DNA from 2 places in the Alteriqipengyuania lutimaris genome. Region 1 is predicted to be linked to the other one. Evidence: riboswitches for the same ligand, from Rfam matches in the RefSeq annotation. Region 1 holds a riboswitch; the other holds the start of a gene.
What was found. A riboswitch is a leader RNA that binds a small molecule or an ion and turns the genes downstream of it on or off. The one in region 1 is predicted to bind cobalamin.
Positions count from the first base shown of each region.

Region 1 (5,249 bases):
GTCGTCGTCTTCGCGACGATCGGCGGACAGGCGGCAGGTGCTGCACACGACGACAGACGCGCCGCTGCTGGCAGGCGCCAGCGTCACAGCCGCGCCCTCAGGCCGACATGAACGCTGCGGCCCAGCGTGCCATATCCCTTGGCGGTGGCGTAGTCGGTGTCGAACAGGTTCTCGACCCGGCCATAGAGCACCAGCGGCCCGCTGACGTGCCATTCGCCACGCAGATCGGTCAGCAGGTAGTTGTCCAGCATGTCGCCGCCTGCCCGGTCCGTGCTTTCGCCCGAATAGCGCAGCGCGACGCTCAGCGAATGGCCCTGCCGCGCCTGATAGCCGATCGCGGCATTGGCGAGATATTGCGGCACACGCGGCAATTGCTGACCGAAGGTGGAACCCTCGGTGCGATCCTCCGCCTCGACCCAGCTGAAATTGCCGCGCGCGAAGATCGCGCCGAAGCGCGCGTCGCCCGCAAGCTCGACGCCGCGCGCGCGGGCCTGGTCGACATTGGCGTAGTAGCCAAAACGCTCAACATCGCTGCCGGGAATGAAGCATTCGGGCGGCAGCGGGCCCGGGGACGGGCAGTAGGCGAAATCGATCAGATTGTCGGTGTCGCGCTCGAAATACACCGCCGAGAACGTCACACGCTCATCCAGCAGATCTTGCTCAATCCCCGCTTCCCAGCCCTTGGCATGCTCGGGTTCGAGGTCCGCGAAACCATACTGGCTGAACAGCTGGTAGAGCGAGGGCGCCTTGAAGCCTTCGGAATAGTTCGCCCGCAGCCGCGTGCCCCCATCCCATGGCTCGAAGCTCGCGCCGGCGCCGAACACCGTGTTCTCGCCAAAGCGCGTGTGATCGTCGTAGCGCACCCCGCCATCGATCGTCAGCCCGGCGACCGGCGTGACGCGCGCCAGCGCATAAAGGCTGTTCGTGTCCGCCTGTGCGCGGGTCACCTCGACCGGCGCGGTATTGTCGCGCGGGGAGGCGGTGCGCATGCGCTGTTCCTCGCGCTCCGCCCCGAAGGAGACCTGCACCATATCGGACAGCGTCAGGTCGCCCTGATATTCGTAGCGGCGTGTGCGCCCCTGCGCGTCGAACGTCTGGTTGCGGACCGATCTCGCAGGATCGAAATTGTCGCGGTCGGTCCGGGTCTCGATGAAGGCGAGGCGGTTGATGAGCCGCCCGTCGAGCACGGTCGCGTTGATCCCAGCATAGGTCGCCCAGGTCTGCGTCACACCATAGGCAAGCGTGTCGCCCGAAGAGCCGTCGAAATCATTGCTGCCATGCGAGTAGTAGCCGCGCAGGTCTGCCGAGAGCGTGGGCGCGATCCTGGCTGTCAGAGTGCCACTGGCCGACTGGCGTTCGAACCCGTCCCGCTCGGTCCCGCTGGCGCGCGCGGAAATGCCGTCGGTGGTGAAGGTGCTGCCTGCGATCCGCCAGTCGAGCAGTTTGCCGCTGCCGCCGACGCCCGCGCGCGCATTCAGCGTGTTGCGCGATCCGCCCTCGATCGAGACACGGCCTTCGAGCGGCGCGGTGGGGCGGTTGGTGCGCACGTTGACCACGCCGCCGATGGCATTGCTGCCCCACAGGATCGACTGCGGCCCGCGCAAGATTTCGATCCGCTCGATATCGTCGGCGAACAGGTTGCCGAAATCCGCGCCGCCATCGGTGGTGGAGGCATCGGCCAGCCGCATCCCGTCGACGACGAGGACGGCCTGGCCCGCATCGGCCCCGCGTATGCGCAACGAGGTGGCGGTGCCGTAGCCGCCATTGCGGCTCAGGCTGATGCCGGGCGTGCGCACCAGCACGTCGGACACCGCGATGGGCTGGTCCTGCTCGATCCGCTCGAGGTCGAGCACGGTGACCGAGGACGACACGCGATCGGTCTCGACCGGCGTGCGGAGGGCGGAGACGACGATGGTATCGTCGGTGTCCTGCGCATGGGCGGCGGTGGAAAACGACAGAACAGCGGCGAGCGCCAGGATAGAAATACGATAGTTTTCGGGCATGAATATTCCCCAGAAGTGACACGACGCTCCGCGCGGATCGTGTCTGGGGAATGACGGGAACAGGCACCGCGAGGCGCACGCACCAGCCATCCCATCCGGCACGCGCCGCACGAGGCAATGGCTGTCGTTTCTCGAGGAAGACCCCGTTCGGCCGGCACACCCTGTCCGGACGAAGAACGACGGCGTCAGGCAGGTCTCCTGGCTCGCGGGTCGATGCCGGTCGGGCCGCCTTCTCGGGCCGCTTGCGCGCCCCAATGGCATGATGGCCGATGGCTCTCCGCTCACAGTTGCAGGGGCAGCCACGGTCTTGAACCGCGTTCCCTTTCAATCCCCTCTCGGGGAACCTGAAGCTTGACCGCCCGATATGCGGGGGCGAAGCGCGTGGCAAGCTGATTGTGCAATCGCGAAGCCTTGCCTGCGCTGCCGATCCTCCATATCAGGGGCGGCGTAACGGGTGCCCGCAAGGGCTTAATCGGGAAGTCCGCCAGGCTGGCATCGCCAGCCCAATCCGGCACTGCTCCCGCAACTGTAACCGGTGAGCGGACCGCCATCGCGCCATTGCAAGGGCATTGCGCCCTTTCGAGAAGGCGGCGGTATCGCGTCGAACCGGCAAGTCAGGAAACCGGCCCGTTGCCGTCGTTCTTCGCCCGGGCGGGATGTACCGGTCGAAAGAGGGTCCGATCCCTTGGTGGACGACACCTGTGTGTGCGTTGAAGAGGGAGGGCCGTCATCCGGCACTCGCGATCCTGTTTGTGCGCCATGGCCCCCGGTCATGGCCTTCTGTCCCGTGGCCCCTGCCTTTGCGGCTGGGCGCTCCGGGCAACGCATCGTTGCAACTTCAAGGGAGTCCAATGATGTCCGATCTATCCACCACCGCCCCGTCCGATCACGCGATCCGGCGGTTCGACATTCTCGTCTTCGCCGCGCTCGCCGCGGTCATGCTGGCGACCCGTCCGCATTCGCTGAGCGAATTCGTGCACCTGCCCGAAACCAGCCTCGCCAGCTTCCTAGTCGCCGGGTTCTACATCCGCCCGCGCCTTGCCTTCCTCGCGCTGTTCGCGCTGGCCTTCGCGATCGATCTCGCGGTGATCGGGATCGAGGGTGGCGAGAGCTTCTGCTTCACCATCGCCTACTGGATGCTGCTGCCCGCCTATTGCGTCATGTGGCTGGCGGGGCGCTTCGCCGCCGCGCGGCTCGAGGTGAAGCCCGCGCATCTGCCCGCACTGATCGCCATCGTCGCGGGCGCGGCATTCGTTTCCAACGCCTTTTCCAGCGGCGGGTTCTATGCGCTGAGCGGGCATTTCCCCGATGCGACGCTGGCCGGCTGGCTGCCGCGCCTCGAACGCTATTTCCCCGGCACGCTGATCGCCACGCTGAGCTGGACCGGCATCGCGGTGGTCGCGCATGTCACGGCGCGCAGCCTGACGGTCCAGCGCGTGCCGGACAGCACCCGGTGAGCGAGACCGACAAGGAAGAGATCGATCGCCGCCACCGTGCCCGCACCGCGAAGCGCAAGGCGGTGGTCGACAAGCGGATTGCGGCGGCGCAGGAGGACAAGGGCCTGCTGCTGGTCCTGACCGGGAACGGCAAGGGCAAGTCCTCCTCCGCCTTCGGGATGGTCGCGCGCACGCTGGGCTATGGCCACAAGGCGGCGGTGTTCCAGTTCATCAAGGGCAAGGAGGAAGTGGGCGAGCGCGCGTTTTTCGCACGCGATCCCAACATGCGCTGGGAACGCTGCGGCGAAGGCTTTACCTGGGAAACGCAAAACCGCGACCGCGATATCGCCGCCGCCCGCGCGGGGTGGGAAAAGGCGAAGGAGGCACTCGCCGATCCCTCGATCCACCTCGTGGTGCTCGACGAGCTGACCTATCTCATCACCTATCGCTATCTCTCGCTGGAAGAGATCATGCCCGCGATCGAGGCCCGGCCGCCGATGCAGCATGTCGTCATCACCGGGCGCGGCGCAAACGACGTGTTCCTGGAGGCGGCGGACACGGTCAGCGCGATCCGCGATGTGAAGCATGCCTTTCGCGCGGGGGTTCGCGCGCAGAAAGGCATCGATCTTTGACCGGCAGCGCGCGCTGCCCCGCGCTGATGGTCGCCGCGCCTGCGTCGGGGCAGGGCAAGACAACGATCACCGCCGCCCTCGCACGCCGCTACTGCGATCGTGGCCTGCGGGTGCGCGTGTTCAAGTGCGGGCCCGACTTCCTCGACCCGATGATCCTCGAGCGGGCGAGCGGGCATCCGGTCCTCTCGCTCGACCTGTTCATGGTGGGCGAGGATGATTGCCGCCGCCTGCTCTACGAGGCGGCGTGCGAGGCGGACATCATCCTTGTCGAAGGCGTCATGGGCCTGTTCGACGGCGATCCGTCGGCTGCGGATATCGCCGCCCGCTTCGGCCTCCCGGTGCTGGCGGTAATCGACGGTTCGGCCATGGCGCAAAGCTTCGGCGCGATCGTCCACGGCCTCGCCACCTACCGCAGCGATATCGCGCTGCATGGCGCGATCGCCAATCGCGTGGGAAGCGCGCGCCATGCTGCCATGCTGGAAGACAGCGTGCGCGCGCCGGTGCGCTGGCTGGGTGCAGTCGAGCGCAGCGCCGACTTCGCCTTGCCCGAACGCCATCTCGGCCTGCTGATGGCGGATGAGATTGCCGGCTTGGACGAACGGATCGCGGCCTGCGCGCGAGGGCTCCCTTCCGCAGTGGACGAGCTGCCGCCGCCGGTCACCTTTAGCCCCGGTACGAGCGAAGCCGCGCTTCCGCCATATCTCGAAGGACAACGCATGGCGATCGCCCGCGATGCCTGTTTCGCCTTCATCTATCCCGACAATCTGGCGGTGCTTCGCGAGCTGGGGGCGGACCTCCATTTCTTCTCCCCGCTTGCGGGAGACTCATTGCCCGATTGCGATGCGCTCTGGCTGCCCGGCGGCTATCCCGAACTCCATGCCCAAGCGCTGGCGAACAACCGCGCTTTCCTCGATGCGCTGCGTAGCCATCACGAACGGGGCCGGCCGATCCTCGCCGAATGCGGGGGCATGATGGTTTGCGCGCAGGAACTGCAGACGATCGACGGGCAATCGCATGGCATGGCGGGGCTGATGCCCGGCCGGACGATCATGCAATCACGCCTTGGCGGGCTCGGCCTGCAAGAGTGCCGATGGTCCGGTGGCACAATGCGCGGGCACGCATTTCACTATTCGCGAATGGAAACGCAGATGGAGCCTTTCGCGCGGTCCCGCAATCCG
Region 1 is NZ_QRBB01000001.1:1,471,940-1,477,188, forward strand. Features, by position in the region: gene DL238_RS07045 (DUF1636 domain-containing protein) at 1-87, opposite strand, end outside; gene DL238_RS07050 (TonB-dependent receptor plug domain-containing protein) at 84-2,003, opposite strand; cobalamin riboswitch at 2,175-2,366, opposite strand; cobalamin riboswitch at 2,439-2,648, shown strand; gene DL238_RS07055 (hypothetical protein) at 2,858-3,460, shown strand; gene cobO (cob(I)yrinic acid a,c-diamide adenosyltransferase) at 3,457-4,071, shown strand; gene DL238_RS07065 (cobyrinate a,c-diamide synthase) at 4,068-5,249, shown strand, end outside.

Region 2 (5,249 bases), on a different contig from region 1:
CGGTCGAGATCCATCCAGAACAGCGCCATCGGGCGGTTCGGATCGGACTTCATCAGCTGGTTGACCAGCATGTCGTTCAGCCCCGCACGGTTGTGCAGGCCGGTGACGACATCGGTGTGCGCCACGACCTCCATCTTGCGTGCCAGCCGCTCGCTGGTCTCCGCTTCCGAGATCGAGGTGCGCAGCAGCCGCGCGACGTTGAGCGTCACCAGCGCCATGGTGGGGGCGACCAGCAACATGGTCAGCGCGAGCACGTAGAGCGGGAAGGTTCCGATCCACAGCGACACGATGAACATGGGCAGGAACGCCAGGGTCATCTGGCCCAGCGCGATCTCGGGCCGGCCGGCGTTGCGTGCGGTGATGGCCATGCCGTAACCGACCGCATTGACGACGACGACCACGGCGACGTGGGTCGGTGTATCGTACACCAGCGCCATCGCGCCGATCACGCCGAACAGCAGGGCGTAGGAGAACGCGCCGATCTCGAACCAGAATTCGAGCGCGTGGGTCGACGTGTCGTCGGTCTTCACCAGCCGGAGCGAGGACCACACGCGGGCGATCCCCACCAGCGAGAACACCACCACGCAGGCGATCACCGGCGGTTCGGGAACGTTAATCGCGAGGAAGACGCCGATCAGAGTGCCGATGACCGCGCCGCTCGCGAGGCTGAAGGGGTGCGTGTAGAGCGTCGTGACGAGCACACGGCGCGCGCGTTCGCTCATCTCGTCGCCGGACAATCGGCGAAGAAGCATCCTGTAGGCTCGACGGATATCTCCGGGCATCATCGTGGACACCGGACTAAGCAGTAACCGTCACGAATTGCTTAACGGGAGCGTTACCACTCCCTCGCACCCAAAACCGGAGCCGAATGCGGTCGGCGGGGGCCCTGGATGTCTCAGGGCTGGCCGTCTCTTCCGCTGGCGAGGGTGCCCGCCAGACGGCGATCGAGCGCGCGGCAGACGTCCGCCCAGTAGTGGAAATCGGTCTGGTCCCCTTTTGCCAGCGCATGATTGGCGCGCTCGTAGGCGTCGTGCGCGGCGTTGAGGTGGTGGCGCGCGAAATGGTCGAGCGCAGCGCGCAGCTCGCCCTCGCTCTGCGCGGTGCGACCCGGCGCGACATTGTCGTTGGCGGCTTCCGGGATGCGTACGGGCAGGGCGCCGGAGTAAGAGAGCCGGTAGGAAGGACGCGTGGGGGCGAGGCCGCGACTCATGTATGGGACAATCCTTGAACGTGTGTTCGCTGTCCCTTCAGCGGTAGGTACACAGCGTGAATTTTATGCGGATAATCAAGGTTTAGCGCAATTAACCTCGTCCCGCGAGCCGGGCCGGGTCGGACGCGCCCTCGCGGCCTTATTGCGGGCGGGAAATCCACTGCCCGCTATTGGCATATTCCGGCCGGACGCTGCCCGGTCCCTCGGTCGCGGGTTGCGGGCGATCGGGCTGCGTGCGGCCGGCGGCCGGGTCTGGTTGCCTGCCGTTCGCTCCGGCAGCCACGGTGTAGGACGGTGCCGATGCCGATGCCGGCTCGCGCGCTGCGCCCGCGCTTGCATAGTCCCGCGCGACTTCCACCGGATCGGGTGCGGGATCGCTGGCCTGGGCCGCGCGTGCGGGCGAGGGCGAAGGTTCGCCGCCGGAGTAGAAATCGCTGAAGGCCGCGGGGCGGCTGGCGGCGCCCGGCCAGCGGTAGAAGCGGTGCGCACCGATCGTGCCGATATGCGCGAGGCTGGGCGCCCAGTAGGGATTCACCCAGGTCGTGTGATAATGGGTCGCGAGGCCGACCGGCCCATAGACCTCGCCCGAGAGCGCACGGCGCGCCACCGAGAGCGCGCGTGCCCAGTGCGTCGCCGAAGGCTTGCGGTTCAGCGACCCATCGCAGGTGAAAGTGAACTGGCAGCCGGTGCGCCGCTGCGATCCCTGGTAGACGACGCCGCACACGGTCCTGGGATAGGCCGGATGGCTCACGCGGTTGAGCACCACCTGCGCCACCGCGCGCTGGCCGCCCTCGCTCTCGCTCGCGGCCTCGTAATAGACCGCCTTGGCAAGGCAATCGAGCGCGCGCGCCTTGTCGATCCCGGTACCGCGGCTGACGAAGCCGCGTGCGGCCGGCCCCGCCGTCTCGATCGCGATCGCCGCATCGGGATCGCCGTTCCACGCCGCGATCGGATTGACCGCGCCCGGTGTGTCGACCGCGACATTGGCAAAGCTGGCCGCAGCGGGGGGATCGGCGAGGAAATAGAGCGCGGAGCCGGGGAAGGTCGCGCCCGCCCGCTCGCTCTCGAGCGGTTCGATCTGTGCATTCGCCACGATCTCGCTCGCCTGCGGGGCGACCTGCTGCATGCGCCACTCGGCCTGCGCGCCCATCGCGGGGAGCGTGATGGCACCCACCAGCACCGCAATCCCGCGCCATGGCCTACGGGTTCTCGGCGAACGCGCGGCCGGTGGTGTCGGGCGGGAGGCCTGGGGCAAAGCAATCCTGACTGAAGCGGAAAAGATACGGTCAGTCTAAGACGATAGGGGTTGGGGCGCGCCTGGGACTGACCGCACGGTTACATTACGGGACATATCGTACCTACAGGTAAAGCAATCTGGTTAACGCCCAGCTAACTTGTCCAACGGCTCGAAAGAGCGGTGTTGCCCGCCTGCGTGAATGCGCCTACGGCCGCCCGCGTATTGCAGGTGTGGGTGGGCGGATGGCCCGCCCGCCTAAGAGGGAACGGGGAGCCGGACCGCGAATAGCGGAGCGGACAAGCCCCGGCTGCCCCCGCAACTGTGACCGGGGAGCGGTCCGCCCAAAACGCCACTGTCCCTCGACGCTTCGGCGCGGGAACGGGAAGGTGGGGGGAGCCGCGACGATCCGGGAGCCAGGAGACCTGCCTGCGATACGTCGTTCGGCCACGGGCGGGGTGTACCGAGGGCAGCGGAGGAAGGGTGTCGCAATGCGTCCGACGCCTTCCGTCATGAGCGACAGCAAGGCTTGTGATGGAGAAGACATGCGTAAATTTCTGTTTCTCGGGTGCTCGATCCTGGGGCTGGCCACACCGGCGCTTGCTCAGGACGACGTGCAGCAGGACGACGTGCAGCAGGGCGGGGGCGATCCGGTTCTGGCGTCCGAAGCCTACACCCTCGACGACGAAGCCACGACGATCACCGTCACCGGCAGCCCGAGCGAGGTCGAGGATACAGGCCAGCCCGTGACCGTGATCGGGGCGGAGGAAATCGCCGACATCCAGGGCCCCGACTTCACCCGCGTGCTCCAGCGCGTGCCCGGCGTCACCATCAACCGCACCGGCGGGCTGGGCGCGACGACCGGCGTATCGGTGCGCGGCGCGAGCAACGACCAGTTGCTGGTGCTGATCGACGGCGTGCGGGTGGCCGATACCGCCGCGCCCGCTGGCGGTTTCGACTTCGGCACGCTGACCAGCAGCAACCTTGCCAAGGTCGAACTGCTGCGCGGCTCCAACTCCGTGATCTGGGGCGCGGATGCGCTCGCCGGGGTGCTCGTCGCCTCTACTTTCGAGCGCACGGGCCTCGCCGGCTCGGTCGAGGCGGGCTCGCGCGAGACCGTTTCCACCAGCGTGGAAGGCGGCATTGCGGGCGATATCGGCTTTCTCGGCGGATCGGCGAGCTACCTGACGACCGACGGTTTCTCGGCCGCCGCCAGCGGGACCGAGCCCGACGGTTTCCGCCAGCAGGCCTACAACCTGCGCGGGCGCGCCTATCTCAGCCGCACGTTCGAAATCTTCGCGAGCGGCCGCTATGCCGACGGCACGCTCGAAATCGATGGCTTCCCTGCGCCCAGCTTCACCCTCGGCGACACGCCCGAGGTGCAGGAGACGCGCCAGCTTTCGGGCGTGGTCGGCGCGCTCTACGACGGCGGGCCGCTCTACCTGCGCGGGGCCTATTCGGTATCCGATATCGAGCGCGCGAACCTGCCCGGCTCAGGGCTCGACCCGACGTTCGAAAGCGACGGGGGTTCCGAACGGGTCGAACTGCGCGGCGAATGGCGGCCGATCGGTCCGCTGATCGTCAATTTCGGGGCCGAGAACCTCTGGTCCGACTACGAGAGCACGTCGTACGGGGCGGTCAGCGACGCCCAAACCTCGATCTTCGGGGCCTACGCGCAGCTCGGGATCGAATTCCGCGGCATTTCCGGCCATCTCGGCCTGCGGCAGGACGAACATGAGGATTTCGGCGGAGCGACGAGCTTCGGCGGCGACTTCACCTACGAGATCGTGCCCGACCTGCGCCTGCGCGCGAGCGTGGGCGAAGGTTTCAAGGCGCCTTCGCTGTACCAGCTCTTCTCCGACTACGGCAACGCGGCGCTCCAGCCCGAAGAAAGCACCAGCTACGATCTGGGGCTCGCCTACGGGACGCGGATTTCGCCGTTCTATGCCAGCGTCACCGCCTTCCAGCGCGACAGCGAGAACCTGATCGCCTTTATTGGCTGTCCGGACCAGACCGGCATCTGCGAAAACCGGCCCTTCGGCACCTACGACAATGTGACGCAGGCGCGGGCGCGCGGGATCGAGGTGGAAGCGGGCGCATCGCCGGTCGAGGGTCTGCGGCTGCGCGCCGCCTATGCCTATACCGAGGCCGAAAATCGCAGCGATGGCACCGCCAATTTCGGCAACCGGCTGGCCCGGCGCCCCGAACACGCGGGCACGCTGTCGCTCGACTGGGCGCCGCTGCCCGAAACCATCGGCGCGCCCGTCATCGGCGGCGATCTGCGGATCGTGGGCGAGGCGTTCGACGATGCGGGCAACAACGTGCTTCTGGATGGCTACACCGTGTTCGACCTGCGCGTGAGCGTGCCGCTGGGGCTGATCGCGGGCGAGCGGCCGGTCGAGGTCTTCGGGCGGGTCGAGAACCTGTTCGACGAGGAGTACCAAACCGCCGCCGGCTACAACCAGGCGCCGCGCGGGGCCTTCGCCGGGATCCGCGTGGGGCTGTAGCAATGCGCGCCGCGCCATTGCTGAGCGGCATGATCGCGTGCGCTCTGGCGGGGTGTGCTCCCTCGCCGGAGCCGCGCGAGCAAGACGGCTTGCGCATCGTGAGCCTCAATCCGTGCAGCGATGCGATCCTGGCCGAGATCGCGCCGGGCAAGCTGGCGGCTGTGTCGCATTACAGCCACGACCCCTCCGCCGCGTCGATGCCGGTGAGCGAGGCGCGCCTCTGGCCTGCAACCGGGGGTTCGGTGGAGGAGATCGTTGCGGCACACGCCGACCTGGTGGTCGCGTCGAGCTTCCTGCC
Region 2 is NZ_QRBB01000002.1:248,666-253,914, reverse strand. Features, by position in the region: gene DL238_RS14425 (putative bifunctional diguanylate cyclase/phosphodiesterase) at 1-722, opposite strand, end outside; gene DL238_RS16420 (hypothetical protein) at 896-1,210, opposite strand; gene DL238_RS14415 (cell wall hydrolase) at 1,350-2,390, opposite strand; cobalamin riboswitch at 2,657-2,891, shown strand; gene DL238_RS14410 (TonB-dependent receptor plug domain-containing protein) at 2,990-4,951, shown strand; gene DL238_RS14405 (ABC transporter substrate-binding protein) at 5,050-5,249, shown strand, end outside.
Region 2: another riboswitch for cobalamin. It lies ahead of DL238_RS14410 (TonB-dependent receptor plug domain-containing protein); the one in region 1 lies ahead of DL238_RS07050 (TonB-dependent receptor plug domain-containing protein).